DNA from 3 places in the Pseudoalteromonas sp. NFXS39 genome. Region 1 is predicted to be linked to each of the others. Evidence: predicted binding sites of a transcription regulator. Region 1 holds the regulator's gene; each other region holds the start of a gene.
What was found. Region 1 encodes FliA, which starts transcription of late flagellar genes. Its sites were predicted from a motif close to CTAAAGNTNNNNNNNNNNNNGCCGATA; they were not measured.
Positions count from the first base shown of each region.

Region 1 (11,073 bases):
ACTTAACAGAGATAAAAAAGAATATGCTAAGGGTATCGGTACGCCGTTAATGGTACTTGCTGCGCTGGGTATGGTGATATTACCTCTGCCTCCGTTTCTTTTAGATATTCTTTTTTCGTTTAATATTGCTTTAGCACTCGTGGTGTTACTGGTTACGGTTTATACCATGAAGCCCCTTGAATTTGGTATGTTCCCGGCGGTTCTACTGATTGCAACTATCATGCGCTTAGCGCTGAATGTTGCCAGTACCCGTGTGGTATTGCTAGAAGGTCATAATGGTGGAGATGCAGCTGGTAAAGTTATCGAGGCCTTTGGCTCGGTTGTTATCGGCGGTAACTATGCTGTTGGTTTAGTGGTCTTCCTTATTTTAATCATTATTAACTTTGTGGTTATCACCAAAGGTGCTGGCCGTATTTCTGAAGTATCAGCTCGCTTTACTCTTGACGCAATGCCTGGTAAACAAATGGCGATTGATGCTGACTTAAACGCAGGTTTTATCAGTGCAGAGCAAGCCCGTGAACGCCGTGAAGAAGTCACCCGTGAAGCCGACTTCTATGGTTCAATGGATGGTGCTAGTAAGTTCGTAAAAGGCGATGCAATAGCAGGTATCGTCATTCTAGTGATCAATATCGTTGGTGGTTTATTCGTCGGTATGATCCAACATGACTTATCTTTCAGCCGTGCGATGGAAGTATACACCTTGCTAACCATTGGTGATGGTCTAGTTGCACAGCTGCCTTCACTATTACTGTCTATCGGTACCGCAATCGTTGTTACTCGTCAGAATGAGTCGCACAATATGGGCGACCAAGTTAAGACACAGCTAGGTAACGAAAAGTCACTTTATATTGCATCAGGTATTCTGATCATCATGGGTCTAGTACCAGGTATGCCGCACATCGCATTTTTAAGCTTAGGTGCTTTACTTGGTTACCTTGCTTATTTCACACAACAACAAAAAGCGAAAGCAGAAGCTGAAAAAGCCGAGCAAGAAGCAAATGGTGGCGCACCAGGTACAGGGGTTGCCAACAAACAAGAGCAAAAAGAACTGGGTTGGGATGACGTTCAGCAAGTTGATGTTATTGGCTTAGAAGTAGGTTATCGCTTAATTCCACTCGTTGACCAATCTCAAGGTGGTGAACTGTTAAATCGTATTAAAGGTGTGCGTAAGAAACTGTCTCAGGAGCTTGGTTTCTTGGTGCCTCCTGTGCATATTCGCGATAACTTAGAACTTGACCCTAATGCATACAGAATCACTATGATGGGTGTTTCAAGTGGTGAGGGTGAGCTTAAACATGGTGATGAGCTAGCGATTAATCCAGGCCAAGTATTTGGTCCAATCAAAGGGGTTGCCACAAAAGACCCTGCATTTGGATTAGATGCGGTTTGGATCAAACCTGACCAAAAAGATGAAGCACAATCACTTGGCTATACCGTCGTTGATTCAGCAACGGTAGTTGCAACTCATATTAGTCAGTTACTCACGAACAGTGCTGCTTTACTACTTGGTCATGAAGAAGTACAAAACTTATTAGATATGTTAGCGAAGAGTCATCCTCGCCTTGTTGAAGGACTGGTTCCTGACGTATTACCACTTACTACTATCGTAAAAGTGCTACAAAACTTACTCAATGAAGGGGTGGCAATTCGCGATATGCGCTCGATTGTTCAAACCCTTGTTGAGTATGGTCCACGTAGCCAAGACCCTGATGTACTAACGGCTGCAGTGCGAATTTCACTTCGCAGACTTATCGTTCAAGACGCTGTTGGTATGTCTTCTGAGATCCCTGTCATTACCTTGGCGCCTGAGTTGGAACAGATGTTGCATCAGTCACTTCAGAATGCAGGTGACGAAGGTGCCGGAATAGAGCCAAGCCTTGCAGAGCGACTTCAACAATCATTGAATGAAGCGCATCAAAACCAAGAAATGGCCGGTGAACCTTCGATACTGTTAACGTCAGGAATGTTACGTACTGTGTTATCTCGCTTCGTTAAGTACACAATCCCAGGTTTAAGGGTGATGTCTTATCAAGAGGTACCAGACGAAAGACAGATTAAGATTGTCAGCTCAGTAGGCCAACAATAGGATAGTAAAGGGGTTGAACCATGAAAATTAAACGTTTTTTTGCTAAAGATATGCGCACTGCACTGAAAGAAGTGAAAGATGAGTTAGGTGTTGATGCGGTTATTATGTCGAACAAAAAGCTTGCTAACGGCGTTGAAATCGTTGCAGCTGTTGATTACGACAAAGCAGCCCCGAAAGCCGAAGCTAAACCTGCAGTGGCACAATCAGCACCTGCACCACAGCATAATTTTGTTAAGCCTGAGCCAATGCGTGCTAAACCTGAGCCGCAAGCGAAAGTTGCTGATAGCCTACAAGCGTTACTTGAGCGTCAAGCCCCACGCCCTCGTTCGCCAGAGCTGGCGTCAATGTTTAGTCAATCTGGTATTGATACGAGTGAACATTATCAACCAAAAGAACCAAGCTTTGAGCAGCAACAGCCTGAATATAAGCAAGCTCCTCGTTATCAGCAGCAAGCAGCACCTCGTGTACAAACTCAAGCTCATAGCCTAGGGTTTGATGACGATTTAGACGCAGGTTTTGATGATTTAGACTCACCCGCTGAGCATAAAAACTCAGCCCCAGCTAATCAATCAGAAATGACGACTATGCGCGAAGAAATGAATGCGATTCGTCAATTACTTGAACACCAAGTATCTGGATTAATGCAACAAGATATGGCGCGCCGTGATCCAACACGCGCTTGTATGATTGATCGTTTAGCTGGTATGGGGATTGAGCGTGATGTTGCTGAGCAAATGGCGTGTTTTATTCCTGATGATGTATCTCGCCAACAAGCATGGCAAGCGCTGCTGCAAATGGTTGAAAACCAAATGCATACAACTAACAACGAAATCCTACGCCAAGGTGGAGTTTTTGCACTAGTTGGTCCAACGGGCGTTGGTAAAACAACCACAGTTGCGAAATTAGCAGCACTTGGAGCACAAAAATATGGTGCTGATAAAGTTGCACTGATCACCACTGATACATACAGAATTGGTGCCTACGAACAATTGGCTACTTATGGTCGTATTATTGGTTGTGGTGTAAAGCAAGTAAAAGATGCGAATGAATTAGCTGAAGTGTTATACCATTTACGTAATAAGCGTCTAGTATTAATAGACACTGCGGGTATGAGCCAACGAGATTTACGCTTAACTGAACAATTAAACACCTTAATGCGTAATCAGCGTGTTGATATTCGTAGTTATTTAGTATTAAGTGCTACAGCGCAGATAAATGTGTTGCAAGAAACCGTAAGACACTTTAAAAAGGTTCACCTAAGTGGCTGTATCTTCACTAAATTGGATGAATCTTTAAGTTTAGGTGAGATTATTAGCATAGCGATTCAAAATCGTCTGCCAATAGGGTATCTTACTAACGGTCAGCGCGTTCCTGAGGATATTCGCGTAGCGAATGCTGAAAAACTAGTGAAAAAAGCTGAACAATTGTATTTAAAACGAGCAAAAGCACAACATTCAAGACGTCAAGCAGTAGCGTCGAACACAGTAGGGATGTATGATTAACACAGTATTAGATCAAGCAAGCGGCCTGCGCAAAATGAATCGAAATAATAATAGTGGCGTTAAAGTTATCGCTGTTACTGGCGGTAAAGGTGGAGTGGGTAAAACCAACGTCTCACTCAACACCGCAATCGCATTAGGCCAGCAAGGAAATCGTGTATTAGTATTAGATGCCGATTTAGGTTTGGCAAACTGTGACGTGATGCTTGGCCTTCGTGTTGAACGTAACTTATCTCATGTTTTGTCGGGCGAGTGTGAGCTTGATGAAATTCTCGTTGAAGGCCCTGCAGGAATCAAAATTGTACCAGCAACGTCTGGTTCTCAAAGTATGGTTGAATTATCGCCATCTGAGCATGCAGGTCTTATACGTGCATTTAGCGAGTTAAACACTGAGTTTGATATTTTAATTGTTGATACCGCCGCAGGTATTTCAGACATGGTATTAAGCTTTTCTCGTGCAGCCCAAGACGTTGTTGTAGTTGTATGTGATGAACCCACCTCAATTACTGATGCTTACGCACTTATAAAAGTACTTAGCCGTGAGCATGGCGTATATAAATTTAAAATTGTTGCCAATATGGTGCGCAGTTTGCGTGAAGGGCAAGAATTATTTGCTAAACTTTCAAAAGTAACGGATCGTTTTTTAGATGTTTCGATGGAGTTAGTAGCAACCATTCCTTATGACGAGAACATGCGTAAGTCTACGCGCCGTCAAAAAGTAATCGTTGAATTATTCCCGAATTCACCAGCAGCGGTGGCGTTTAAAACATTAGCAACAAAAGCAGTTAAATGGCCGATCCCTAATCAACCGTCTGGCCATTTAGAATTTTTTATTGAAAAACTAGTAAACGGCTAACTATGACAACATCGGTGAATAAAGCGATGGGATATCAATCAGCACAAAATTTAAATGCGATTGTTGAAAAACATGCCTCTTTAGTGAAAAAAGTGGCGTGCCATCTAATTGCTCGTTTACCTGCCAGTGTGCAACTCGATGATTTAATTCAATCAGGCATGATAGGCCTGATTGAAGCGTCAAAAAACTTTGATGCTAGCAAAGGTGCTAGTTTTGAAACCTTCGCAGGTATTCGTATTCGTGGTGCTATGCTGGATGAAATTCGCCGAGGTGACTGGGCTCCACGTTCAGTTCACCGAAATGCCCGCCTAGTGGCAGAAACCATTGCCGAATTAGAGAGCACGTTAAATCGTGAACCAAAAGACACTGAAGTAGCTGAAAAACTTGATATTACACTGGATGAGTACCATCATATTCTACATGATGTAAATTCTAGTAAAGTATTAGGCATTGAAGACTTAGGCGTGGATGAAGATGTCATCACACCAGTAGGTCAGGATTTAGGACTAGACAAACCGTTTAATAACGTTAAAAATGAGCGGTTTAACCAGTCTCTATTAACGGCTATCCAATCGTTACCAGAAAGAGATGCTCTCGTTTTGTCTTTGTACTACAACGACGAAATGAACTTAAAAGAAATAGGACACATACTCGATGTTAGCGAGTCGCGTGTGAGTCAAATACATGGTCAGGCGATGATTAAGCTCAAAGCAAAAATCAATGACTGGATTAATTAGTAGTAAGTAAATAAAGGTTCAAACCTCACCGGAGGATGTTTTGGATAAAAACATGAAAATTCTTGTTGTTGATGATTTTTCTACAATGAGACGTATCATTAAAAATCTATTAAGGGATTTAGGTTTTACCAATGTGCAGGAAGCTGACGACGGTTCAACAGCATTGCCAATGCTACAAAATCAAGAATTTGATTTTGTTGTAACAGATTGGAACATGCCTGGTATGCAAGGTATTGATTTGTTACGCGCAATTCGTGCTGATGATAGCCTTAAGCATATTCCTGTGTTAATGGTGACAGCTGAAGCGAAAAAAGAACAAATTGTTGCTGCTGCTCAAGCAGGTGTTAATGGCTATATCGTTAAACCATTCACTGCTGCGACACTTAAAACCAAATTGGAAAAAGTGTTTGAACGTTTAGGTTAATCTAAGGGGAGAGGCTTATGTCAGCACTTGCTGCGCCTCAAATAAGTTTAGAGCAAGCTCGTCAACTTGTTGAGTATCTTGAAAATGGTGAACAAGAAAAAGCTGATAAGCTAATTCTTGATGCTGCGTCAAAAGAGCAATCAGAGTTGTTTGCTGAAGTCGGTAAATTGACGCGTCAACTTCATGAAGCGTTAAAAAACTTTGACCTAGATACTCGTCTCGCTGATTTAACTACCGACGCTATCCCAGATGCTAAGCAGCGCTTAAATTATGTTATGGAAATGACAGAGAGTGCCGCCAATAAAACTATGGATGCAGTTGAAGCAAGTTTACCGATAGCGCAACAACTTGCTGATGAAATTGCTGCAATTAAGCCTACTTGGGATCGTTTAATGAACCGAGAAATTGAACTCGGTGAATTTAAATCGTTATGTCATAGCCTAGATAAGTTCATGAATAACTCGCACACAAAAACCGATGAGCTTCAAGGCTTGATGACCAATGTGCTGATGGCGCAGGATTATCAAGATTTAACTGGACAAGTTATTCGTCGTGTCATTGAACTAGTGCGAGAAGTAGAAGACAGTTTAATTAATCTCTTAACTGTGTTTGGCAGTCAAGAAGATGGTCATCAACAACAAGAAAAACAGGCCATAGAAAAAGCACCTGCACCAAGTGACACACTAGCAGGTCCTGAAGGGCCGATTATTGATAAAGAGTCTCGCGATGATGTTGTTTCAGGACAAGATGAAGTCGATGATCTATTATCAAGTCTGGGCTTCTAAGAGGAGAGTAGCTGCATGAGCTTTGAAGTCGATGAAGATATATTACAGGATTTCCTTGTTGAAGCAGGAGAAATCTTAGAGCTATTGTCGGAGCAATTAGTTGAGCTTGAAAACAACCCAGAAGACAAAGATCTATTAAACGCCATTTTTAGGGGCTTCCACACTGTTAAAGGTGGTGCAGGTTTCTTAAGTATGACTGAACTTGTTGATGCTTGTCATGGCGCAGAGAATGTTTTCGATTTATTACGCCAAGGTGTACGCACTGTTACGCCTGAGCTAATGGACGTAATATTACAAGCCCTTGATACTATTAATGAAATGTTCGCCACGATTCAAAATCGCGAACAACCAGAGCCTGCAGATCCAGCCCTATTAGAAGTCCTTCATAAATTAAGTCAGCCGCCTACTGCAGAAGAGCTTGCAGGTGAAGATTTATCTGTAGCAGAGGACGTTGCAGTTGCACCTGAAGAACCAGCAGTTGAAGAGGTTGTTGTTGATACGCCTGAAGTCACAGCAGATACAGCAACAGACAACATCGATGAAGATGACCCATTTGCGTTCGATATGTTATTTGATGGCGGCGGTCTTGCTGATAGCAGCGCTGAGTCTCAAAATATTGACGAAATCACTGAAGATGAATTCGAAAGCCTGTTAGATGAGCTGCATGGAAAAGGCCAAGGACCAGCAGCATCTGCTCCTGAGTCAAATAGCAGTGACAGTGATGATATTACCGATGATGAATTTGATAGTTTATTAGATGAATTGCACGGTGTTGGTAATTTTGGGGAAGTAAAACAAGATAATACTGCCAAGCCTGAAGCTACAAGTTCTATTGAGCCAGCCTCTGCCACCCCTACTGCGGAGGCAGCAAGCAGCGATTCAGACGATGAAATTAGTGATGATGAGTTTGAGGCACTTCTTGACGAGTTACATGGCAAAGGCACAGCTCCTCAATCATTGGAAAGTTCAACCGCGGAAAAAGCACCTGAGCCACCAAAAGCTGAACCAGCAAAACCTGCTCAGCCTGCAGCCTCTAAACCGGCACCTGCACCTGCACCGAAACCTGCAGCTGCAGCTAGTAAACCTGCTCCAGCTCCTGCAAAAGCGCCAGCAGCTTCAGCGGCACCGAAAAAGGCTCCGCCTCCACAGGCAGAAACAACGGTTCGTGTTGATACCAAACGTCTTGACGAAATCATGAACATGGTTGGTGAGCTTGTATTGGTTCGTAACCGCTTGGTAAGTCTTGCGAATAACAGCAACAGTGAGTCAATGGGTAAAGCCATCTCGAACCTAGACGTGGTAACCGCGGACTTACAAGGTGCGGTAATGAAAACCCGGATGCAGCCAATTAAGAAAGTATTTGGTCGTTTCCCACGCGTAGTTCGTGACTTAGCTCGTAGCTTGAAAAAAGACATTAATCTGCAGCTAGTAGGTGAAGAAACCGATTTAGATAAAAACCTTGTTGAAGCACTTGCTGATCCATTGGTGCACTTAGTGCGTAACTCTGTAGACCATGGTATTGAAATGCCAGATGTGCGTGAAGCTGCAGGTAAACCGCGTACAGGTACAGTCACGCTCTCAGCATCACAAGAAGGTGATCATATTCTGCTTACCATTCGTGATGATGGTGCTGGTATGGATGCTGATAAGCTGAAAAAAATCGCAATCAGCAAGGGTGTAATTGATCATGATCAAGCAAGCCGTTTGTCGGATACAGAAGCATACAACCTAATATTTGCTCCTGGTTTCTCAACGAAAGAAGAGATCTCTGATATTTCAGGGCGCGGTGTCGGCATGGATGTGGTTAAAACTAAAATAACCCAGTTAAATGGTTCGGTTAACATCCAGTCGGAATTGGGCGTAGGTACTGCACTAGAAATTAAGGTGCCATTAACGCTTGCTATCTTACCAACTCTAATGGTTGTTGTAGGTGAGCAAACCTTTGCTCTACCACTTGCTGGCGTAAGCGAAATTTTCCACCTTGATTTAACTAAAACTAACGTAGTTGATGGCCAACTGACAATAATAGTTCGTCAAAAAGCGATTCCGCTTTTCTATTTACAACATTGGTTAGTAAAAGGTGCCAACCGCCAAGAGCGTAAAGCAGAAGGTCACGTGGTGATTGTACAAATAGGTACTAAACAAGTGGGCTTTGTTGTTGACTCATTAATTGGTCAAGAAGAGGTGGTTATCAAACCTTTAGATGCCTTATTACAAGGCACGCCAGGAATGGCAGGTGCGACAATTACTTCTGATGGTGGGATTGCATTGATCCTCGATGTACCTAGTATGCTTAAGCATTACGTTGGCTAATAATAAATAATAAAGTGCAGTGTTTAGCTGCACTTTAAATGATATAAAACAAGAGAGTGCCAATGGCAGTCAAAGTATTAGTTGTTGATGATTCAAGCTTTTTTCGCCGCAGAGTAAGCGAAATTTTAGAGCAAGACAGCAATATTCAGGTAATTGGTTTTGCCGTTAATGGTCGTGAGGCGGTAGATAAAACCCGTGAATTAAGACCTGATGTAATTACTATGGATGTTGAGATGCCAGTTCTTGATGGCATTAGTGCTGTGAAAGAAATAATGGCAGCAACACCGACTCCTATTTTAATGTTCTCATCACTCACCCGTGATGGTGCAACAGCAACCCTCGATGCACTTGATGCTGGTGCTTTAGATTTTTTACCGAAAAAATTCGAAGACATTGCACGTAATAATGAAGATGCAATCGCGCTTTTACAAAATAAAGTAAAAGAAATTGGTCGTCGTCGCCTCTCTCGTTTTTCGCGTCCGGCACCTATTTCGAGACCAACTCCGGCTCCTGCACCAAGGGGCAGTAGCGCTACAAGTACTAGCAGCGGTATTGTTCAGCCTGATCGCAGCTTTAGCCGTTCAGCTCCTGCTAGTTCGCCTGCGGAATCGTCATCGAGTACAAGTAAAATTCGAGCTTCGGGCAAGCAATATCAGTTGGTTGCTATTGGTACATCAACTGGTGGGCCGGTTGCGCTACAGACCATTTTAACTCAGCTGCCTGCTAACTTTCCGCATCCTATTTTGCTTATTCAACATATGCCAGCTGCGTTTACTCCTGCTTTTGCAGCACGCCTCAATGGTTTATGCAGAATCAATGTGAAAGAAGCGCAAAATGGTGACCGCTTAATGCCAGGTACAGCCTATTTAGCGCCAGGTGGTCAACAAATGTTGATTGAAGGGCGCAGCGGCTCTCGTACATTACGTGTGTTTGAAGATGATAGCCCACGTATTACTTATAAGCCAAGTGTTGATGTCACCTTTGCGAGTGCAGCAAAAACCTATGGCGGTGATGTTCTAGCCGTGGTGTTAACGGGTATGGGTGCTGATGGTCGTGATGGAGCGCGTATGCTTAAGCAAGTCGGTGCAACCATTTGGGCGCAAGATGAAAAAACCAGTGTAGTGTATGGTATGCCACAAGCCGTTGCGAATGCTGGTTTGGCTAGTGAAAGCTTAGCGCTCACAGATGTTGCAGCCCGCCTAACGCGTGAGACTGGCTGTGGATAAGCTGTCTTTTCTCGGCTTAATTATCGCAATTAGTGCTATTGCATTTGGTTATGCATTAGAAGGCGGCGTTGTCACAGCTTTGTTCAATGGACCTGCGCTGATTATTGTTCTTGGCGGTACGCTTGGGGCTGTTATGCTCCAGACCCCTGGTAGTGTTTTTGCAAAAACACTCAAAATTAGTCATTGGGTGTTCTTTCCGCCATATCATGATATTGATGCAGCTATCGAACAAGTAAAGCGCTGGTCGCACAAAGCACGCCAAGAAGGTTACTTAGCGCTTGAATCTGAGGCACTTACTCATACAGACCCATACGCGGCAAAAGGGTTGAGTCTACTCGTTGATGGTATCGATGAGCAAAAGCTTAGAGATACCCTTGAAATTGACTTAATGCTTGAACGAGAGCGCTTGTTAGAGGTTAGCCGAGTTTATGAAGCGATGGGGGGTTATAGTCCAACAATTGGTATTTTAGGTGCGGTACTTGGTTTGATTCAGGCAATGCAATTTATAACAGATCCTGAAAAATTGGGTGCGGGTGTCGCCACCGCTTTTATCGCTACCATCTACGGTGTAGGTTTAGCTAATTTATTATTCTTACCTATGGCCAATAAGTTAAAGCAGCAAATTGAACAAAAGATGCTGTATCATGAATTACTTGCTGAAGGCATTATTGCTATCTCGCAAGGTGAAAGCCCACTGAATATAGAACTAAAACTTGAGGCGTACCGTGTTGAGCGTCCAAGCTTAGTTGAAGAGTAATTTATTATGATGCGCCGTCGTCTGCGTCATAACACGTCAAAAAACCAACATACCGAGCGTTGGCTTGTTTCTTATGCCGATTACATGACTATCATGTTTGCTTTTTTTGTGGTCATGTATGCCATAGCAATTAATAAAAATGAAGACTTTCAAATTCTCTCCGATTCGCTTGAGCAGGTTTTCGAGAAATCAGCTCGTGAGCAACAGCAAGTTGGAACCGGAGTGAACGGCACCGGAATTTTAACAGACAGAGTCAGTCCAGAAAAAGACATCCTTTACGGTGAAAGTATCCGAAAGGATGAGCAAGGGCCTGAATTACTTGATGGGCAAAGTGAAACGAGTAATATTGATAAAAAGCATCTAGGCAAGCCCCTTGATAGTTTGCTAACT
Region 1 covers NZ_JAGDEC010000002.1:197,955-209,027, forward strand. Annotated here, with positions in the region: gene flhA (flagellar biosynthesis protein FlhA) at 1-2,086, shown strand, start outside; gene flhF (flagellar biosynthesis GTPase FlhF) at 2,107-3,588, shown strand; gene J3455_RS04495 (MinD/ParA family ATP-binding protein) at 3,581-4,441, shown strand; gene J3455_RS04500 (RNA polymerase sigma factor FliA) at 4,468-5,178, shown strand; gene cheY (chemotaxis response regulator CheY) at 5,219-5,602, shown strand; gene J3455_RS04510 (protein phosphatase CheZ) at 5,620-6,387, shown strand; gene J3455_RS04515 (chemotaxis protein CheA) at 6,403-8,700, shown strand; gene J3455_RS04520 (protein-glutamate methylesterase/protein-glutamine glutaminase) at 8,763-9,926, shown strand; gene J3455_RS04525 (flagellar motor protein) at 9,919-10,683, shown strand; gene J3455_RS04530 (flagellar motor protein MotB) at 10,690-11,073, shown strand, end outside.

Region 2 (11,073 bases), 360 kb from region 1:
CTGCGTACTTTGTTTTACGCTGATGCTGTTAAGTGCATTTTTATTTGCAAGCTTTAAATACTGCGCCCGCTCTCCACGATTAGCAACTTTTAAACTGACTTTACGCTCAGAGATTGCCGTAAGCGCTTCACTTAAAGGCTCACTTTCTTCAATACTGAATGGTAAGATAATTTCTTTGGCAATGCGCCCTGTTGCACCGGGTGCTAAATAATACTGACCTAAAAAAGAGGTTAGGATTTCTTCTTCACCAGAGTCTTTTGGCACTTTTGGAAAATAGGTTTTACTGCCTAGCACTTTGTGGTCGCGGATCATTAATAAGTGAACCGCATTTAATCCATTTAAGTGAGCAAAGCCCACTACGTCCATTTCGGCATGGTTACCTGAAATAGATTGTTGCTCCTGCATTTTCCTGAGCAACAAAATTTGGTCTCGTACTTTTGCAGCAAGCTCAAATTTAAGTTCTTTGCTAGCTTGTTCCATCTTTGCAATTAAATCGGCAATAACTTCATGGGACTTGCCTAATAAAAACTTACGAACAAAATCCACTTCTTGCTGATACTCATCATCGGAGATTTTATTTACACAAGGCGCTGAACAGCGTTTTAACTGATATTGTAAACATGGACGGCTTCTGGCTCTATAATAAGCATCTTCACATTGACGTACAGGGAAGATTTTTTGCATTAAACGCAAACTTTCAGATACTGCCCCCGCACTTGGGAATGGACCAAAATACTCGCCTTTTATTTTACGGCTACCACGATGAAAAGCTAGGCGTGGGTGTTTGTGAGCAGTTAACAGAATATACGGATATGACTTATCATCTCGCAACAAAATATTGTAACGAGGCTGATATTTTTTAATTAGGTTGTTTTCAAGTAATAAGGCTTCGGTTTCAGTGTTGGTCAGGGTGACTTCAATACTGCAAATATTGCTTACTAGTACACGCGTTTTACTATCAGTAACATTACTTCGAAAATAACTACTTACGCGCTTTTTTAAGTTTTTGGCCTTACCTACATAAATGACTTGCCCTTCACTATCAAGCATTCGGTACACACCGGGTTCACTTGATAGTGTTTTGAGAAAACGGGCTGGTTCGAAATCAGACATTGAGCAAATTAATGCGAGCTATCAATGTCGATCATTTTGTGGCGAATTGCTAAATGTGTAAGCTCAACATCACCACCTACATTTAGCTTTTCAAACATGCGATAGCGATAGCTATTCACTGTTTTTGAACTAAGATTCAAACGCTCTGCGATATCTTGCGCTTTCTCACCTTTGGTGATCATCAGCATAATTTGTAATTCTCGCTCAGACAAACTCTGGAATGGGTTTTCATCTGTACGGCCGCTGACCTGTGCAAGGGCAATTTGCTGTGCTATTTCAGGTGCAATATAGCGTTGCCCTGCATTTACAGCACGAATGGCGTTAACCATTTCATCAGAACCGGCACCTTTGGTTAGATAACCGTGAGCACCAATTTGCATTACTTTACTTGGGAATGGATCTTCACAATGCACAGTAAGTACAATAATTTTTACATCTGGGCAGTAGCGACAGATTTTCTTTGTCGCTTCTAAACCGCCAATACCTGGCATATTCATGTCCATCAACACGATATCAGGCGAATGTTGACGGCAAAATTGCACCGCTTCTTCACCAGTTTTAGCTTCACCCACCACTTTAAAACCACGAACATCATCAAGTATACGTCTGATCCCTGTCCGTACAAGTTCATGGTCATCAACTAAAAGTACATTAATCAATGGAACACCCTCAAATAACCCAAATAGCTGCTTTCGCACAATTTAATGTGCCACATTAGCACAGAAAAAGTGAAACGATAAATCAAAATATCGTTCCACTCATTAATTTTAAGCTGATGCTTTCTCGCTGAAACGATCAACCCATAAAGCAATGATACCATCACCTGTTACATTACAGGCAGTACCAAAACTATCTTGTGCTAAATAAAGTGCAATCATTAATGCAACAGCGCCTTCATTAAAGCCAAGCATACTTGTTAAAAGGCCCAATGCCGACATAACAGCACCACCTGGTGCACCAGGAGCTGCAATCATTACAACGCCTAGCATCATAATAAATGGCAACATACCAAACAATGATGGTACATCCATATTAGGAGATAAGAACATCACAGCCATCGCACACGTCACAATAGTAATTGTTGAACCTGACAAATGAATTGTTGCACATAAAGGTACCGTAAAGTTAGCAACATCTTCTTTTACGTTATTTGCTTTACTTGAGCGAAGTGAAACCGGAATAGTTGCTGCACTCGACATTGTACCTAAAGCAGTAAAATACGCGGGTAGCATGTTTTTTACAAGCTCTAATGGGTTTCGCTTTAGTAGCAGTCCTGTAGATACATATAAAACCGTTAGCCATAACCAATGCATAATTAATGCAGCCAGCAGAACAATACCAAAAGTTTGTAGTGTATCAACCACAGTACCAGCGACTGTCATTTCAGCAAATACACCAGCAATGTAAAAAGGTAAAGCTGGAATAATTACTTTTGCTAGTAAGCCATCAATAACATCACGGCCCTGATCAGACACTTTCTTTAAAGTATCAAGCTGTAACTGGCTCATTCCAATACCAAAAATGAATGCTGCAGCAAGAGCTGTCATTACACTCATTAGAGGTGGAATTTCTAAATCAATAAAGCTACCCACTTCTGTGGCGACTTCAGCTTCAAACGTTAAGCCCCCATCAAACAATGGGATCATAGCGCTGACAAGTAAAAACGCTAAGGTACCTGCAATAACGGTTGAACCATATGCAAAGCCAACCGTTTTTCCTAACAAGTGGCCTGACCCTTTTGGTAAGCCAGCAATACCTGATGCGATAAAAAATAAAATAATTAACGGAATGGTAAAGGTGATCAACTGACCTATTATTTCTTTTACTGTGTAAAGGAGTTCAACACCTGTTAGTGGCACATACAAGCCCACTAAAATACCGGCAACAATACCAGCAATTAATTTTAAAATTAAATTCATAACGATCACTTCAATTTTTAGGTGGTAATCTTTTACCACGTTTTAGTTTACTTTTGTTATAAAACAGCCAAATTAACGTTTAACTGCGCAATTTACCACCAGAGCTTGGCAGAATCTAATTTGAACGTAAATATATGCGGCCTGTCGCGTTGCATTTGTTAACAAAGTTGCAAATTAATAACATGCTCGCAGTTTTGAATACCCATATAGTGCTTATGTATAAATCAATGTTGAGTGCCGCTCTGTTGAGTGTGCCTTTTACTAGCTTGGCCATCAGCCAACCTATCACCCTTCCTTTTATTGCAGAACAGCCAACAATTGACGGTAAGCTTGATGAAGCAAGTTGGCAACGTGCAAAAAAAATTACAATAGATAACGTCACTTGGCCTTATGAGAACAGTAAGAGCCCTGTTACTACCTACGCTTATGTCTATGAAGATGGCGAAACGTTATTTATAGGTTTTGAAGCGAACGACCCTAACCCAGAACTTATTCGTGCTTTTTACCGTGACCGTGACGCAGCTTGGGATGATGACTTAGTCGGGCTAAAAATTGATTCATACAATAACTCTCAATTAGCGTATCAATTTTTTATTAACCCACTTGGCGTACAGCAAGATTCAATAGAAAACGAACTAACTAAACATGAGAGCTCATCATGGGACGGTATTTGGGATAGCGTCGGTGTTATCCATGATAAAGGCTACACAGTTGAAGTTGCTATTCCCTTACGCGTACTAAATTTTGACGACAGTGTCGCAAGCAAAACCATGGCAATGGAGTTTTTACGCTTTTTACCGCGCAGTGAACGGTTGCGTATCTCTAATATGCAGATTGACCACGGTAACAATTGTTGGATTTGCCAAATGCCAAGTTACCAAGGTTTTGAACAAGCCAAACAAGGCAATAACGTGGCGATTATCCCATCTGTGGTGCTTGGCAAAAATGAGACCCGCGATATTGATGGCGCTCGAGTTGATGATTGGGAGTCAGAGAACAATACTGAAGCCAGCCTAGATGTAAAATGGGGGATCACTCCTGATATTACCCTAAATGCGACCATCAACCCTGACTTTTCTCAGGTTGAAGCGGATGTCGCACAATTGAGTGTGAACAATAATTTCAGTTTGTTCTTCCCTGAAAAGCGCGCCTTCTTTTTAGATAACGCTGACTACTTTGCCTCAACTCTCAACCTTATTCATACCCGTAATATTGCCCAACCAGATTACGGAACAAAGATCACCGGCAGCAAAAATGGCCATACATTTGCCGGCTTCATTGCCAATGACACACAAACCAATGTGTTGATCCCTGGCAATTTAGGCTCATCTCTTGTTGCCCTTGACGAGAAAAGTGAAAATGGCGCTATGCGTTATCGATACGATTTTGAGTCAGGGTTATCGCTCGGTTCAACTGCAACACACAGACAAAGTCATGATTATAAAAACACGGTTTACAGTATTGATAGTAAATACAAGCCAACAGTGAACGATGTTTTCTTAGTCCAAGTATTAAAGTCACAAACACAATACAGCCAAGATTTTATCGACGAGTTATGTGATGGTGATAACTGCTTACATCCCGAGCAAGTAATTTGTGAATTAAATAGTGACTGCGACTATAACGAAGGCGTACTTCGTGTTTTAAGTAAAGAACAGCAATCAGGTACTGGCTACTACGTAAAGTATCAACACGACGAGAAGTACTGGCGTGCCTTTGCTGACTATAATTATCGCGATGCTGATTTAAGAGCTGACTTAGGCTTTATCTCACAAGTTGATTTTAAAAAGTTTACGACTGGCGGTGAATACCGCTGGTATGGCGATAAAGGCAATTGGTGGAATCGCGCTAACCTTTACGCCGATTGGGATATTACCCACAACGAAAATAATGAACTTCTCGAAAAAGAAGCACAAACTAGTTTTTCAGTCAGCGGCCCGTTGCAGAGCTTTTTTGAGCTCTCTGTTGAGCACCGTAACCGCACCGGCCTTCGCCACGATAAATCACGTTTAGATATTGATGGTAACACTGACTTGTTTAGCGAAAATGGCGTTGGTTTTTACAGTGACTTTAAACCAACCGCAGGGGTATTTGCCTCTTTATATATGTATACAGGTAATGCCGTTGACTTAGCTAATAATCGTGTTGGTGATAAGTTCCATATACGCCCTGTGCTGAATATGAACCTTGGTAAGCATTTTGAAGTGCGTTTACGCCATACTTATGAGCAGCTTGAAGCCGACGGCAGTGAAGTATTTACCGCCAACCTAAGTGATGTGCGTTTAACTTACCAATTTAATGTGAATAGCTTTTTACGCCTTGCAGTCATTTATACCGATTTAGAGCGCAATCAGGCTAATTACATTGATGATGTAGATAGCCAATATAAAAAGTTAGCCACTCAGCTGCTGTATTCTTACAAGCTGAACCCGCAAACGGTATTCTTTGCAGGTTATTCTGATAATGGCTATCAAGATGATGAGCTTTCATCAATTACTAAAGAGCAGCGTACGTTGTTTGCTAAATTTAGCTACGCTTGGTTGCTTTAATACCTTATTAGCGCATCTTTTGGTGCGCCCTCCCCTTTCTTTGTTTGCTTATTCCTAAACTATACCCAAGCCACCTCAAGATGCAGAATTCAGCGTTTCGCAGGTGCTTAATATCAAGGCGTTATTTGCAAGAATGGCAGTCCCTTTTAAGAAGTAACAACGATGAGAGTAAGTGCCTGTGAAGCGCCCAACGGGTTGGTTTAAAAGCGATTTATACTGCGTTATTGATTTTAGCAATAGAACCACTATTACTTGCAATCAATGCCTTGCCTAAATCGCTTTTAATTTCAACTGAAACTCGCACCTTGAGATGGTTTGGGTATATAAGCCTATTCGCTATATGTTATAGCCAAACTTTACTTTCGTTTTTTATTCACCACAGTAAAGTGTGACTATTACAGATCGCTAGCCTAAGCTATTCGATCACGATTGAATAAATTGCTTCCAAAGGAACACTATGTCTAACATTTTTGAAGATAATTCATTAACGATTGGTAATACTCCAATCGTAAAGCTTAACCGCGTAACCTCAGGTAATGTTTTTGCTAAAGTAGAATCACGTAACCCAAGTTTCAGTGTTAAATGCCGTATAGGCGCTTCAATGATCTGGGAAGCAGAAAAGTCAGGTGTATTAACCAAAGACAAAGAGTTAATCGAGCCTACTTCGGGAAATACCGGTATTGCACTTGCGTTTGTTGCTGCTTCTCGTGGTTATAAGTTAACACTGACTATGCCTAACACTATGAGCCTAGAACGTCGTAAATTGTTAAAAGCGTTAGGTGCTAACCTAGTTCTAACTGATGGCGCTAAAGGTATGAATGGCGCAATTGAGAAAGCAAAAGAAATTCAAGCAAGTGACCCTGAAAAATATATTCTTCTACAACAATTCGAAAACCCTGCAAACCCGAAAATTCACTTTGAAACCACGGGCCCTGAAATCTATGAAGCAATGGATGGTAAAATTGATATCTTCGTAGCAGGTGTTGGTACGGGTGGTACTATTACGGGTGTTAGCCGATACCTTAAACTTGAAAAAGGTTTAAATGTTCAGTCAGTTGCTGTTGAACCAACTAACTCACCAGTGATCAGCCAAACCTTAGCTGGTGAAGAAGTAAAACCGGGTCCTCATAAAATTCAAGGTATCGGTGCAGGTTTCATCCCTGGTAACCTTGATTTAGAAGTTGTTGATGCCGCTGAGCAAGTATCAAATGAAGATGCAATTGCAATGGCGCATGAACTGATGAAAAATGAAGGCATTTTAGTAGGTATTTCTTCTGGTGCTGCAGTTGTTGCTGCAAAACGCCTTGCTGAAAAGCCTGAAAACGCAGATAAAAATATTGTGGTAATTTTACCAAGTGCAACTGAGCGTTACTTATCTAGTCCATTATTCGCTGAAGAGTTCAGCGATAAAGAGCTTGTTCAGTAAGAACGACTAAGTTGTCTAAAAAGGATGCAAAGATGCATCCTTTTTTATTACCTAAAATAGATAAAACCAATAAATTTACCGAGTTAACTTTACATCATGCTAATTTAGTCACACACTTAATATTAAGTTCACTCGTAAAACAACAAAAATGAAAAATATACTCTTAATTTTTATTCTGTTAAGTAGCAGCGTCCTTTTCGGTTGCGGCTCCGAAGACGCTCCAAAAGGCGAACAAAATACGCCAGGTAATGTGGCTACTCTCTATTTTGATGCCTTATATAACCAAAACGATTTGAATCTTGCCATGGAATACTCCACTCCAAAAATGGCGCGTATTATGAAATCTTATGGTACTGCTGGGCAGTTCGCTCGTAACCTTGTCAATATGCAATACGATGAAGTCGTAATTGAAGTCGATATGACCAATATGAGTTTACGCGAGCAATATGGCGATAAAGCCAATATCAATTTAATTTTTACTGGTTATTTTAATGGTAAGAAAGTTGATGATATGCGCAGTGTGAAAATGATACGTAAGAAAGGAAAATGGTACATAGAAAAAATTAATGCCGATCCATTTGCACGTTAATTTAAAACTAAAAAAGGGCCTGATGGCCCTTTTTTAGTATAAGAGTATTGATATTACTCTTCGTCAAACTCTTGATGTTGACGCTGTGCAGGACGCGCTAAGATCTCAACGTAAAACGATGTAAGCCCTTTAGCTTCGATATCGCTAATACACTTATTAATCTCTGCCACGTGAACGACATTGGCCTCATCCGCTGACTCACCAAACTTACAGTCAAATGCCCAATAGTCAGCACCTGCTGGGAGTGTTTTATTACGCTCACGTTTTAAGTATTTTTTTACTTCGTGCTTGGCTGCATCAACCATACGAGGATATTTAATTTTCTCGTGGTTTAGCGTGAATGTTTTCTTCATTATAGTCCTAGTAACTTGGTTCAATGACAATGGCATTAAGCCATAGGCTGCTATTATAACAAGCACATCTTAATTTAGCTGTACTTTTTGCCATTTTACTTAAATATAGTTTATTCAGAGTCTATGACAATTCGATTAAGCCGCTAATACTTAGGCTGTTGCTAAATGTAGAGGTTGATGTATAGCTTCATCATTTAGGCTGTCATAAAAGGCAGCTGCATCTATTTGTGGCCGCTCAACTGGTTTATTCTTTTCGTAAAAACGTTTTCTAACTGCAGGTTCACAGTTATCAATCACTTCAAGTGGTACATGCTGCCTATCATCACGTATATTCAGTGGTTCAGGATTTAAGCAATTACGCAACCTGATATCTGATAAACCACCTTGCAATAGCCTGTAAGCATTTTCTTGACCAATCAGCATGTCAAACTGCTCAGGTGCCAATGGTTGTGCTGGCCCTGCTCCTAATTCAGTTCGCAGAACAGATTCAGACACATCAGGGTTGGTTAATTCAGTTTTTGGTAGGTGAAACTGACTAAAATCGAGCACATCATGAGAAAGCATTGCTAGTAATAAAGCAAACTCCCCAGGGCGTTTCTCTTGAACACTTTTATTTAGACGATTATCGAGTTGACTCTCTGTGAGCAACAAACCATCAATTTGCATAGTCTTTAGCCAAATAGTTTCTTGATTAACCAGTTATCGGCATTTATGTAATTTTCTTTAGTTTTTTTCTTTACTTAAATAACCAGTTTGCTATTATCAGCGCCGTTGCATTGGAGGGGTTCCCGAGCGGCCAAAGGGATCAGACTGTAAATCTGACGGCTCAGCCTTCGCTGGTTCGAATCCAGCTCCCTCCACCACTTTTCTTATTTGAAAAGTGGGGCCAAATGCAATAGTAAAATCTGTGTGGAGGGGTTCCCGAGCGGCCAAAGGGATCAGACTGTAAATCTGACGGCTCAGCCTTCGCTGGTTCGAATCCAGCTCCCTCCACCACTCTTTACTCTTTCTAACTTTACTCTTTCTAACTTTACTCTTTCTAACTTTACTCTTTCTAACTTTACTCTTTCTAACTTTACTCTTTCTAACTTTACTCTTTCTAACTTTACTCTTTCTAACTTTACTCTTTCTAACTTAAGCTACCAACTCAAACTACTACCATTTGCTTTTAGCCAACTTTCTGCTTTTTTATAGTCAGGATAAAAATGGCACACTCGCTGCCAGAACTTAGCGCTATGATTCATATGTCTGAGGTGCGCAAGTTCGTGAATAATGACATAATCAATCACCCATGTCGGCGCGCTTGCTAAATGTAAATTAAATGCAAGCTCTCGGCGCTTATTACAACTGCCCCAACGACGTTTATAATGTTGAATCTTTAACTTTGCAGGTAAAGCTTCAGTCATTTGCAAACAGTAGTCATGAACACGCATTTCAATATAGCTCTCAAGCTTTTCATGTAAAAACCGTTCTAGCAGAGCTAAGTAGTTAGCTTCTTGATATTTGACCCGTGATGAAATAGATAAAGTGAGCCGAGATTGTGCATCTTGTTGCCAAGTGCTTTTAGGGCCTTTAGCAAAAATTATCGGCACACTCTGACCGAATAACTTAATAGTCGCGTTTACAAGAGGAAGTTGACGTCGTTCAGCTTGTGAGGATTGTCTCGCGATTTGTTCTGCGACCCAATCCTGTTTTGTCTTTAGCCAACCATCTATCTCAGTTTGTGAGACATAAAAAGGCGCATAAACAGTGAGTTTCTGCTCAGCAACTTTAATTGCAACTGTTGTTCTGCGTTTACTGCGCTTTAAGGTGTAATCTAACAAATATAAGCCAATTCAATTAATAAAAATGAGAGATTCCATTTTACCCTGCTAAATAGCTGCTAATCTATAAAGATGACTAACAAATAAGTTTTCGTCCTTATGCCTGATAAACCATGTTGTAGTTATACCTCACCAACAGGTAACAAGTGCCAAGAAACAGATATGGGCTCTGGATTTTGCTTTTGGCATGATAGTAAATTTGATAAATCAGGGCTAGACCTCACCCAAAAATTAGAGCGCTATGCAAAAAAAGGGGGATTATTAGAAGGCCTGCAACTGAAAAGAGCGAACCTTTCAGGACTAAACTTAATCAAACAGGATGACGAAGAAGGCTATGATCTCTCTTATTGTAATTTTTACCGCGCGAATTTAACGGGCGCTCACTTATTTAATAACAAAATCTCCAACGCCTCATTGATGAAAGCCAATTTACATAGCGCTAGTTTGCATTACTGTGATTTAAAAAATACCAACCTACTGGGTATTAAACTCAATGACAGCCGTATTGATAATATCGAACTGGGCGATCAATTATTACAAGAAGCGGCTGCATTTAAAGCTCGTAAAAATAAACAATTCGCAGAAGCCCGAGACTTATTTGAACAATCAGAAGAAATATACCGAAACTTAAGGAAAGCCTCAGAACATCAAGGGCTATTTGAGCTAGCCGGTAACTTTACATACAAAGAATTACGGATGCGCCATGCGCAGTACCCTAGAGGTTCAACCAAGCAAATTACTTCAAGTTTTATTGACATGCTGTGCGGTTATGGAGAAAAACCCGAGAATGTTATTCGCTTTAGCTTGTCACTAATTATTTGCTGTGCCTTTTGTTATTTCTTATTTGGGGTAAGTTATCAAGATTCAGTGATGCAACTAAGCGTTGAAAACTCATTTACAAGCAATTTATCGGCATTATTAAATAGTTTTTATTTCAGTGTGGTAACTTTTACAACCCTTGGTTATGGGGATATTACTCCGATTGGCTTTTCAAGGTTGATTGCAGCAATAGAAGCATTCTGTGGCAGCTTCTCGCTTGCTTTGTTCGTTGTTGTCTTTGTAAAGCGAATGACCCGCTAGCGCATAATATATGAGCCTATATGCTCCTTCGCTTGATACATTTTCTTATCAGCACGATTAATTAACTCCTCAGCATCTACTGTGCTATCAAGTGGTGCTGCTATAAGGCCAAAACTTAAATGAAGCTCAGGGTACTGTTGTTCGAATGCAGCTATTAGTTTTTCACAAATATTAACACCACTGTCTATCTCGCAATCAGGCAAAATGACACAAAACTCATC
Region 2 covers NZ_JAGDEC010000002.1:554,618-565,690, reverse strand. Annotated here, with positions in the region: gene uvrC (excinuclease ABC subunit UvrC) at 1-1,113, opposite strand, end outside; gene uvrY (UvrY/SirA/GacA family response regulator transcription factor) at 1,122-1,772, opposite strand; gene J3455_RS06060 (dicarboxylate/amino acid:cation symporter) at 1,881-3,032, opposite strand; gene J3455_RS06055 (carbohydrate binding family 9 domain-containing protein) at 3,248-5,581, shown strand; gene cysK (cysteine synthase A) at 6,039-7,007, shown strand; gene J3455_RS06045 (hypothetical protein) at 7,156-7,596, shown strand; gene J3455_RS06040 (DUF6172 family protein) at 7,650-7,949, opposite strand; gene J3455_RS06035 (VC2046/SO_2500 family protein) at 8,100-8,615, opposite strand; tRNA gene J3455_RS06030 (tRNA-Tyr) at 8,728-8,812, shown strand; tRNA gene J3455_RS06025 (tRNA-Tyr) at 8,861-8,945, shown strand; gene J3455_RS06020 (M48 family metallopeptidase) at 9,089-9,772, opposite strand; gene J3455_RS06015 (ion channel) at 9,872-10,852, shown strand; gene J3455_RS06010 (GGDEF domain-containing protein) at 10,849-11,073, opposite strand, start outside.
Region 2: the regulator FliA is predicted to act here: its motif matches at 8,650-8,676, upstream of J3455_RS06035 (VC2046/SO_2500 family protein).

Region 3 (11,073 bases), on a different contig from region 1:
TCATCAAAGGCCAGCAGTTTGCCATGCAGCTATATAAAAATAAAGAAAGGGTTAAGCTTCTTCAGTTGCCGAACGTAGTTTATTCATTTGTTCAAACATTGCTTTGGTATAATCCACCAGCTTGCTTACTTCTTCTTTATCTTGGTTTAACCATTGTAAGATACCAGCAAGTTCATTTTGCAAACCTAACTCACCCGCTTTATTGAACGCTTGTTTCAAATCGTCATTAAATGGCGCTATTTTATCAGCGACTTCTTTTTCAGGGGATGGTTTATATTCTTCATACCCTTTTATAGCAGCAACTGTTTTTGTTTGTTTCAGATCCATCGTAAAGCCAACTAGTTGCTCGTTACCTAAGTTCAACTCTTTAGCTTGTTCAAAGGCATCTTCTAATGAACCAGAGAAGAATGTTTCGCTAACACTCTGCAAGTCTTCCATCAATTCATTGATAGCTTGCTGCTCTTGCTCATTTAAATCACCATTGACTGTCATCGAGAATGATAAGTCACGTGATTGAGAAGATTCACTGACAAACGCTTCGTTATCGCCATTTTTGCTATAGCCGCTTGCTGACTTACTTTCGTATGCATCAGCAAAGCTAATACTCACTTCATCACCTTCAGCAGTAGTGAAAGTGTATTCTGCGTTATTACTTAAACTAACGTATTGGGCCTGGCTTACTGAAACCGAATTTGGTTTAGGATTGAACAAGTCTTCTTCTAATTCATCAATACCTTTATAGATACCTTCTTTAGACTTTTCGATACCCTCTTCGATGTCATCATTAAGAATACCTGACCCTTTTAGCTCATCATAAGCATCGTCGATGCCCATTTGTACACCTTTTCGTGCATCACCAAGCATACCTTTGAGCTTTTCATCATCAGCACCATCTGCTTTTGCTTTGCGAAGCGCACCGCCAACAAAGTCGAGAACGTTTTTAACGATCTCTTCAAAGTCGAACAGTGGTTTATCTTTTTTCTCTTCGGCTTTAGGTAAACCTAGTGCCTCAGCAAGTTTATCATCAAGAACTTTAGCAGCCAGCTCTCGGCCTCGTTGCTGGTAACTATCTTGACGATTTTGAATAGTAGGCTGCTGCAATGCCTGTTTGCCATTGTATTTATTCACATTTGTATTAGGCATATAGCCTAGGTTGCCAATTTTCATGATCCGACTCCATGTTATGGTTAACTCATTATCGGCCAAAAACCACAGAACTTAAGTTTTTTGTATAAAAAAACGACACTAAAATAAATAACAAAACTAGACAAATCCTCAGCGCTCCCTACAATAGCGCCGTTATAAAGCTAAGAGATAAAAGGTAATCAGCCATGGCGGTTATAAAAATTGATACAACTCAATATGATGCACAATTGAGTGAGAAAGAGCAGCGCATCACCTCACAGTTTAGACGTTTTGGGGTCGATAAATTAGAAGTGTTTGGCTCTGACCCTATTCATTACCGCCAACGTGCAGAGTTTCGTGTCTGGCATGAAGGTGAAGACCTTTTTCACATCATGTTTGATCAACAAACTAAAGAAAAGATCCGTGTTGACGAGTTTGACCCTGCAGCGCCTTTAGTGGGTGAAGTCATGCAAGCCATGATCGAAAACTTAAAAGACAATGAAGTTCTGCGTCGCAAGCTGTTTCAAATCGATTATCTTTCAAGCTTAAGTGGCGAGATTCTAGTTAGTTTGTTATACCACAAACAATTAGATGAGCAGTGGCTACAAGCTATTAAAGAGCTTAAAGCAAAACTTAGCACACAGTTTAAAATTGATTTTATTGGCCGTGCTCGCAAGCAAAAAGAAGTGATTGGTAATGATTTCGTTATTGAGCGTTTAAACGTAAACGGTAAAGAGCTTATCTATCAACAAGTCGAAAATAGCTTTACTCAACCTAATGCGAAAGTGAACATCAAGATGCTAGAGTGGGCACAAGCGCTTTGCCAACCACTTAGCAATGACTTACTGGAGTTATATTGCGGGAATGGTAATTTCTCCATTGCTCTTGCAGATTCATTCGACCGCGTATTAGCGACTGAGATTTCAAAATCATCGGTTTACTCTGCACAATACAATATCGCGCAGAACAAGGTTGAAAACTTAGATATCATTCGTATGTCGAGTGAAGAGTTCACTCAAGCAATGAAAGGCGAGCGCACTTTCTCTCGTTTGGATGGCATTGATCTGAAAAGCTATAACTGCCAAACAATCTTGGTGGACCCACCACGTGCTGGCATGGACACACTGACTTGTGACCTAGTTGCGAACTACGACAATATTATTTATATCTCGTGTAATCCAGATACCCTAGAGCGTGACCTTGACCACTTATGCAAAACCCATGCAGTAAAGCGTTTTGCTATTTTCGATCAATTCCCTTACACCCACCACATTGAATCAGGTGTGTTTTTACAGCGTAAATAAAATTAGTCTGCCAGCGCTTTAAATAGTGCTGGCAACTGCTTCTCACTAAACACTTCTATATTGTTGTCAGTTAACAGCTTTGCAGTTAACCCCATCCCTGAAATTTTCCTTCCAGAATGACTACCATCGTAAATCGTATTGCGACCACATGACGGGCTTGATTCTTTTAACAAGGCATAACGAATACCTTGCTTTTGGCAAAGTTTAAGAGCTTGTTCTGCACCATAAGCAAATTGCACTGTGACATCTTGCGCATCTTTGGTGAGTACTCTTCCCAATTTAATTTCTGCTGGCGGCCTTGGTGTAGGTAAGCCACCAGCTACTTCAGGGCAGAATGCAATAAGCCTTCCCTGCTGTTTTAGAGTTTCTAAGCCAGGATGAAGTAAATTTTGCGATTGCCCGTCATAACGAACATGGTTTCCTAACAAACAGCTTGAAACTAGTATTTTTTGCATTTGCTTTACCAATAAAAAAAGCTCCGCGTGCGGAGCTTTAATTTTAATTAAACTAAACTTATTTATCAGCTAGGTAATTAATTAAGTCTGCCATGCTCTTTGCATCGCTAATACCTGAATCCGCACCTATAATCACGCGATATTTACCATTAACAATAAAAGTTGGAACGCCTTTTAAAGCACCTTTTTGTTGGTAGTATTCTTGGTCGCGTTTCATTTTAGAAGCCATAGTACGTACAGAGAAGCTGTTGTAGTACTTATCAAAATCTTCAGCCGATACACCTTGTGAAACGAAGATGTCTTTCATGTCTGCTAGTTCGTTAATACGTGCACGCTTACCGTGAATATGATTAAACACAGCGGCTACTAACGCGTCTTTCTGTGGTAACACATTAGCCGTCGCATATCCTTGCGCTAAGATAGTTTGAATTTTTGGGTCACGAGGACCTGAAAAATCAACATGACTCTTTTTGAACTTTACGCCCTCTTTAAGAAGTGTTTTAAGCTCTTTCACTACTGGCTCGAAGTTATTACAGTGTGGGCAGTAGAATGAGAAGAACTCTTTTACTTCTGGTTTTTTAGAAGCGCGTGCATCAATCGTTTCATAATGCTTGCCCTCTTCATATTGAGCAGCTGAGGCATTTGCCGCTAAACCTAGCGTGGCAGCCATTAATACAGCTTTTACTAACTTGATCATTACTTCTTTACTCCAAAATTATTGTTTTAATAAGAATTCGACTAACTCATCAAGCATCTGCTGGCTTTTGATGGTATTTAAATTGATTTTATATTTATCATTTACGATAAAAGTAGGCACACCTGTTAACGCACCCATGTCAGAATATTTTTGCTGTTTATCTTGCATCGCTTTTTCAGCACTAATCACTGGCATGCTTGCAATTTCAGCATCAAACACTTCGTTGCTGATACCATTAGTTGCTAGTAATGCTTTTACGTCTTTCATGTCTTTAAGTAAAGCGCGTTGTCTGTGGATACTATTAAAAATTTGATCTGCAACTTGCTCTGCTTTGCCATGTTGCTTAGCAATTAAGTAGGCATAGCTTAAATTACTTTGTGTTTGCTTAGATACACCACCTAAAAAGTTAACATGGCTTTTTACAAACTCGGTACCTTCAGGAAGACTTGCAGTTAATGCTTTTGCTACAGGCTCAAACTGAAAACAGTGTGGGCAATAAAACGAAAAGAACTCGGTTACTTGCGGTGTTGCACTTTTCTCAACTTTTAAAACTTCATATTGATTACCTGCTTCAAAATCAGCAGCAAGGGCTGCAAAAGGTAAACATAAAATGAGTAGACTTAACTTTAATTTTTTAAACATTATTTTCTCGTCTTTATTAGCTTTTAAAAATTTATGGTAATAATTTTAATGGTGCTTCCTGTAGCGCTGCAAGCTGTTCTTTTAACGCTAGTATTTGCTGCTCCCAGTATTTGTCTTCAGCAAACCATGAAAAGTTCCGTGGGAATGCTGGATCATCCCATCTTTTTGCCAACCACCCCATGTAATGCACCATTCTCATCGCTCTGAGTGGTTCTATCAGTTTTAATTGGCTGTGATCGAAGTCACAAAATTCTTCATAGGCAGCCACTAAAGTGTCTAACTGTAACAGTTGGTTGTTACGATCGCCACTGAGCATCATCCAAAGGTCCTGAATGGCAGGTCCTTGTCGGCTGTCATCCAAATCAACGAACATCAATGCATCACCAGACCACAATATATTACCAGCATGGCAGTCACCGTGCAGGCGGATAGTTTCAACATTTTTATACTGTTGTGTGGTTTCTTTGATTACCAAATCTAAAATTGTATAGAAGGCGTTCTCTAATGTCATTGGCACCAAGTTACTTGCCTGTAACTGAACTTTAGCTGTCTGAAGATATTCTTCGCAACTGATCACAGGCCTATGTTCAAATGGCTTTGCTTTTGCTACCTGGTGCATTCGACCAATTAAACGGCCAAGCACATCGAGTTGATCTAAATTATCAACTTCAAAAATGCGGCCACCCACACTAGGGAATAACGTAAACAAATAGCCATTATGCTCAAACAAGCTTTGCCCTTCGATAATAACAGGCGCAACAACCGGCACTTCGGCCTCAGCAAGTTCAAATGCAAACGCATGCTCTTCTAAGATTTGCGCCTTACTCCAGCGTTCTGGTCGGTAAAACTTAACAACATATCGTTGGCCATCTTCTGCTTTAAATTGATAAACACGATTCTCGTAGCTATTTAATGCCAGCAGTCCTGATTCAGCATAGACACCGATACTTTCAACTGCATCTAAAATTGAATCGGGTGTAAGGTCAACAAAACTAAATTTACTCATAATGTCTCATCATATAAAAAAAGCGGGAAAATCCCGCTTTTTATTCATTTACTCAGTGTACTTAATTATCGTGCCTTAAAGAAGTTACTCGGCTGTGAAATCTGCACATCAGGCTCACCATCGACAGAAAGTATAAACTCAAACTTTGTCATTGGCTTTTTCAAATCATAAGGGTCAACAACCAATGACAGTGGTACATTGTATGATTCACCAGAAGGCACAGTGAATGTTTGTTTGCCTATGTACTCAAAGTTATCAAGCCCTTCGACACGAATATTAAATGTCTGCTCATGTTGCGCTTTATTGATAACCTTTAATGTATAGGTATTTTCAACTAAACCATTAAAGTCAACACGGTATAACTGATTACGGTCACGAATAATATCTAAGTCCATAGGTTTACGCATTGCAATGTTCGCCACCAGCGCCCCAGTTAGCAGCACTAAGATGACGAGATAGCCAATTAACTTAGGACGAAGTGCATGGGTTTTGTTATCTGGTGTTTCTAAATTACGCTCTGTGGTATAGGAAATAAGTCCGCGAGGGTAATTCATTTTATCCATCACCCCATCACATGCATCGATACACGCACCACAATTTATACATTCGTATTGTAAACCATTACGGATATCGATCCCCGTCGGGCAAACCTGAACACACAAGTTACAGTCAATACAGTCACCTAAGCCGAGCTCTTTTGGATCTTGTTTGCGTGAACGTGGACCACGGCTCTCACCACGCGCTTCGTCATAGCTTACTGTGAAGGTATCTTTATCGAACATAGCTGATTGAAAGCGAGAGTATGGGCAAATGTGTAAACACATAATTTCGCGCATCCAACCCGCGTTACCATAGGTACACACCGCAAATACGGCTAGGCAAATATATGAATATGCTGTTGCATCAAGAGTAAACAGATCAGGTAATAGTTGGCGGATAGGCGTAAAATAACCAACAAAGGTAAATGCGGTATAAAGTGAGAATAACCACCAACTTCCGTGTTTAGCACTTTTTCGCCAAAACTTATCAAAATCCATCGGGCGTTGATCAAGTTTCTTACGCTGATTAGCGCTTCCTTCAAACTTTTCTTCAAACCAAATGAAAATAAAGGTCCAAACGGTTTGTGGACAGGTATAACCGCACCAAACCCGACCATAGAAAGTAGTTACCAAGAAAAGAGCAAAAGCCGCCAACATTAAAATAAAGGCAAGGATTGTCAGGTCTTGTGGCCAAAGCGTTAAGCCAAAAATGTTAAACTTTTGCCCTACCAAATCGAACAATACAGCTTGTTGGCCGTGGAAATTAATCCAAGGTAGTAACATAAACGCAAGCATACCGACAAAACCAATTCGCTGTCTGAGCAATTGATGTAAGCCAGTTACAGCTCGAACATAAATACGGTTGCGTGGATTAAATCTATCATCGAGGGAAGCATTTTCCGGTTTCTGGATTTTCACTTCCGTTGGGATATTTTTAACCTTAATCTGTTTATCCATTAAAATTCCTCAACGCCACTAGGAAATAACATTCAAACATATGTTTATAGCAGATGGTTCTCTAAGCTCTTAGGCAAATCAGAATACATCTCATTACGTTCAAAGATTTCTGAAACTTCAAATCTATAAAGCATTATACTCAATCTATAAAAAATTTCAGGGATTGATCGAAAATACGACATTTTAATTATTTAATCGTATCTGCTTGCTTTTAAAACGACCATTTTATTAAACTTGCACCTATACCGTATTTATTTAGATCAAAGATTATTGTGCTATGAAAAAATTTCTTATTTTAGTGCTTATTATTTTAGCACTTTTCACGATTGATCACCCTTTGATCAAAGAGCCTAGGGAAAGGTTACTAGGAGATGGCGTATCATTACTATCTGATGCTAGTAAAATTAATCGTAGTCCCGCGGCGAATATGGCAAAAAATAATATTAAGTCACAACTCAATTTATCTAATTCAGAGCTTGAATATATTGAGGACACATTTACAACAGACGATAAGCTGCAAATTTTTCACTTACACTACTGCCGTGAAAAAGACATTAACTTGTATTTTTATGGTGACCGCTTAAACCGAGTATGTAGTATTGTCTCGAATGCGCTTGAGGAAAGGCTAAACAAGTAATGGACTTTTCTGCTTTAAACAAAAAAACCAGCGATTCGTTCGCAAAACAGCGCAATATGTTAAAAAAGCTGGGTAAAGGGCAAACCTTATACTGTGAAGTGTGTAAAGGCGCCCTTACCTTAGACTTAAAAACTGATCAGCCAGGTAAAGGCGTTGTACGCTGTAGCAAAGGTTGCACAGACATCCTATTAGAGCTGGGTTAGTTCCAGCCCTCATCGTTATAAAGTTGGCTATTTACAGCAACAACTTCAATAAGTTCTGCAAAGCCAGCGGCAAATTCATTCATCACTTCATACTGCTGCTGACATAATTGCCCTTCAGATAAACCATGCTCAGTTGCGAGGGCTGCAATTTCACTACTTTCAAGAGTAAAAAAGCCTAAGCTTTGCAGCGCGGTAGCCAACGCTTCTTTAAGTTCATCAGCTAAATGTGGAGCACTTAGTAGCTTATTAACGTAGCCTTGTGCACCATGCATAAAACCTTGGCTCCAATGCTGGCATTCTTGAATATCTAGGTATTGTTGCCCTTGAGAGCTCAGCTGTAGGCTCACAGGTAATGCAAAACCCGTTTCAAATACTTGCTCGCTGACCTGCTGATACAAGGCCATAAATGCAAACAGTACTTGCTCATCCATTTGCCCATCAGAGCCTGGTGCAACCTCTTCTAACCACTGGTGAACATCAAGCGGCTCAGGAGCACAAATCACGGCAAACAAGTAACCTTGGGTTTGCGCCAAAGTAAGCGCATCTGGATGCTGCGCTAAAAACTGACTTAGAAGCTCGCTTTGCTGCTTTGAAAACTCAGGTAATTGCATACTATTCAATTAATCCAATTTAAAAGTTAAGCGGATAACGGCCTTCGTTATCAGGACGACCAAGGAACTTAGCTGCATCATGCACTTCTTTGGGTAAGCTTGCTTCAGGTTTAATATAGCCAGCTACTTTAAAGTCTAGATTCGCTTTTAATACTGCATCAGCTTCAAGTCCTAAACGGTTTTCTGGGTCTACCAGTACTGCTACATCACCTGATTTACAACTTAAACGGCCGCTCAGAGGACCAATACTAAACCAGTTGTTCATTCCTTTGACATCAATATTAGGGCTCGCGATTTCACCGCTTAAACTCTCACAATAAGGCTGACCTGAGCTGTACTCGTCTAAATCAACTATTACGCGGCCTTGTGCACTAATCGGTAAAGGGAGTTGTAAACGCTCCATGGCACGTTCAACCGTTAAGCGTAAAGTAGTCTTTTTCACAGTGACTGTTTGGTTAAAGAGACCATATGTAAAATCACCATGACCAGATATATCCGCTTTATCACGAGGATTGCCAAAGCGCACCGTACCCACTAATTTACCTGTGAACAGTGACCAGCCTGATAACTGCCAACGCACATTATTTAATTGCTCACCATCAAAACGTACCTGCATAATGCGGCCGTCCCATAGCGTGCCACTGGCTTTACCTAATTGTAATTGCTTTGGTAAATGCGGCTTAGCTAAATCAAGTGCAACGGCAGCGGGTGTTTTTACCAGCGTAAACACCAAAAAACACATCACAAACACTGTGATTAATAAAATAACTCTTTTCATCGTTTACTTCTCTAGTACCAAACGACTTACACGCACAAAGCCTGATTTGTCATCTTTACTTAAATCTAAATTCTCGATTAGTACGCCGTGCGAATTAACCAATTCATCAAGCCATTCAACAAGGTTATTAAACTCAACAGAATCAATTGTTAAACGAAGTGAATTGTCATTCGGCTGCATTTTACTAATGATAATTTGATAACGATTACGGGTGCTATTAACGATTTGGCTTAAACTACGACTGCTCGTACTACGTGCATTACCGCTTGCTTTTAATTTAGCAATACTCTCATCAACCCAAACTAATAGCTCTTGCTGTTTTATAGTGTCTTGCTCAGCCTTTTCGATAGCCGTGTTAAGTGGACGAAAGACTCCCATAACTAGCACAAAAATAACAAACACCACACCTGCAACAATAACAAGTTGCTGTTCTTGTTCTTTTAACGAGCGCCAATAATTGATTATTTGATTTTTCATGCCGCACCTCGTAACTTAATTTCACCAACGACAAAATCACCATCATTATTCAGCGAACCCTGATCAACGGTTAAGCCACGCTGTTCTAAAATTGCTTTAACTTTACTGAATGACTGGAAATCTTTGCCGCGCGCACGAATACGTAATTCGTTACGGCCTTGATCATAACGAAGCGTTTCTGGTGTGAAGTCTTTCACTTGACTAAAAATCGAGACCAGATCGTTAGTCAAATCTAAAAAGCCTGCCGTACTACCAGCATCGATTAATGCAAGTTCATTACGAATTTGGCTGCGAATAAGTTGCGGACGCACTTTTTTGTTAGGAAAAGCACGCTGATAATTGGCAACTACTTCGGCTTTCATTGCTTCAAGTTCGCTATTTAACTTATAGAGCTCAAGTGACTTAACACCGACACTACAAACTAACGCTACACCAGCTGCAATAGCGGCCTTTTGCCAATAGCCCCACCAAATCGCTGATTTTTTCTTAAGCTGATAAACGCCTTGGCGCAGGTTAAAATTAACCTCTGGTAATTGTTTGGCAAATAAAGCTAATGGTAAATCGTATTGTTCTGTTCGAGCATTTAGGTTAACCGTATCAGGAAAACCCGTTGCTGGACTAAAGTGTGCAACATCAGGGTTACCTAATGCCGTTAAATAGCCTGCAAGCCAATTCGTCTCTACAGCGGCAATATGCCAGTTACCGTGTTTACATAGCCACTGACCATTAAGCTCAATAGCACGTAACTGAGCGTTGTCATCGACATCAGGTAACAATAAAGCATCGGGCAGTATTTTATATACTTCGATACCATGCTCATTGAACTCAGCCAGCCATTGCTCAAACCATTCACGATCGGTCATCGCGATGTTAATAGCGTGCTTCTCATCAATAAGTGTTGGTTCTGCAATCGCTATGAATAAGTCGTCAACATCACAGGCTATTTCTTCTTCTAGCATGTAAGGAAGTGCTTGCTCTAGCTTGCGGCTCCACTTGGTTGGCAAAGCAACTGTTTTTAGTTGTACTTGATCACTTGGCAATAGTACAACCACTTCCCGTGATTGCGCTCTCTCTGTAAGCTCACCAAGTTGTGTTGCATTGGCAATTTCGCCACTGGCAATTATTTCTTGTTCTGTTGGTGAGTAAATTAGCCAATTAAGGCTGTCTTTTAATGTTTGACCCGTACGGATCAACAATATCTCTGTCACTGTACGCCTCCAAATTTTCGCGCCAGTATCGTTACTGTACCATTAGTGGCATGGAGTAAGGTGGTCATCGAAAAACGCAGCTCTGCAAATTCAGCCTGCGTTTGTAGTTTAAAATATTCACTGTTGATACTGAATAAGTCTTCAACGGCTTTCACATTTTGTGCGCCTTGTTGATTAACCTCTTCAAAAAATGCTTCTAAATCATCATAACCATCTTGAGGACGTGATGATAATACCGCTTCAGCCCCTGAAAGACTTAAGCCATCAATAAGCGAGCTTAATATAATGGCACTTTCTACAGGTAGTGTATTAACGTTTATTTGTAGCAACTCACTGCCTGGAATCACACACACAAATGGTAAGACTTTTTCCATTACTAATGGATTAAAGCCTTTTACTAAACGAAGCTCTGAGGTCGAAGCAAAATAACTATT
Region 3 covers NZ_JAGDEC010000017.1:11,988-23,060, reverse strand. Annotated here, with positions in the region: gene J3455_RS19635 (DUF5610 domain-containing protein) at 52-1,167, opposite strand; gene trmA (tRNA (uridine(54)-C5)-methyltransferase TrmA) at 1,332-2,429, shown strand; gene J3455_RS19625 (2-thiouracil desulfurase family protein) at 2,432-2,884, opposite strand; gene J3455_RS19620 (thiol:disulfide interchange protein DsbA/DsbL) at 2,943-3,581, opposite strand; gene J3455_RS19615 (thiol:disulfide interchange protein DsbA/DsbL) at 3,600-4,223, opposite strand; gene J3455_RS19610 (serine/threonine protein kinase) at 4,255-5,229, opposite strand; gene ccoG (cytochrome c oxidase accessory protein CcoG) at 5,295-6,725, opposite strand; gene J3455_RS19600 (hypothetical protein) at 7,003-7,362, shown strand; gene J3455_RS19595 (hypothetical protein) at 7,362-7,565, shown strand; gene J3455_RS19590 (YecA/YgfB family protein) at 7,562-8,176, opposite strand; gene J3455_RS19585 (type II secretion system protein N) at 8,196-8,954, opposite strand; gene J3455_RS19580 (type II secretion system protein M) at 8,958-9,431, opposite strand; gene gspL (type II secretion system protein GspL) at 9,428-10,639, opposite strand; gene gspK (type II secretion system minor pseudopilin GspK) at 10,636-11,073, opposite strand, start outside.
Region 3: the regulator FliA is predicted to act here: its motif matches at 1,197-1,223, upstream of J3455_RS19635 (DUF5610 domain-containing protein).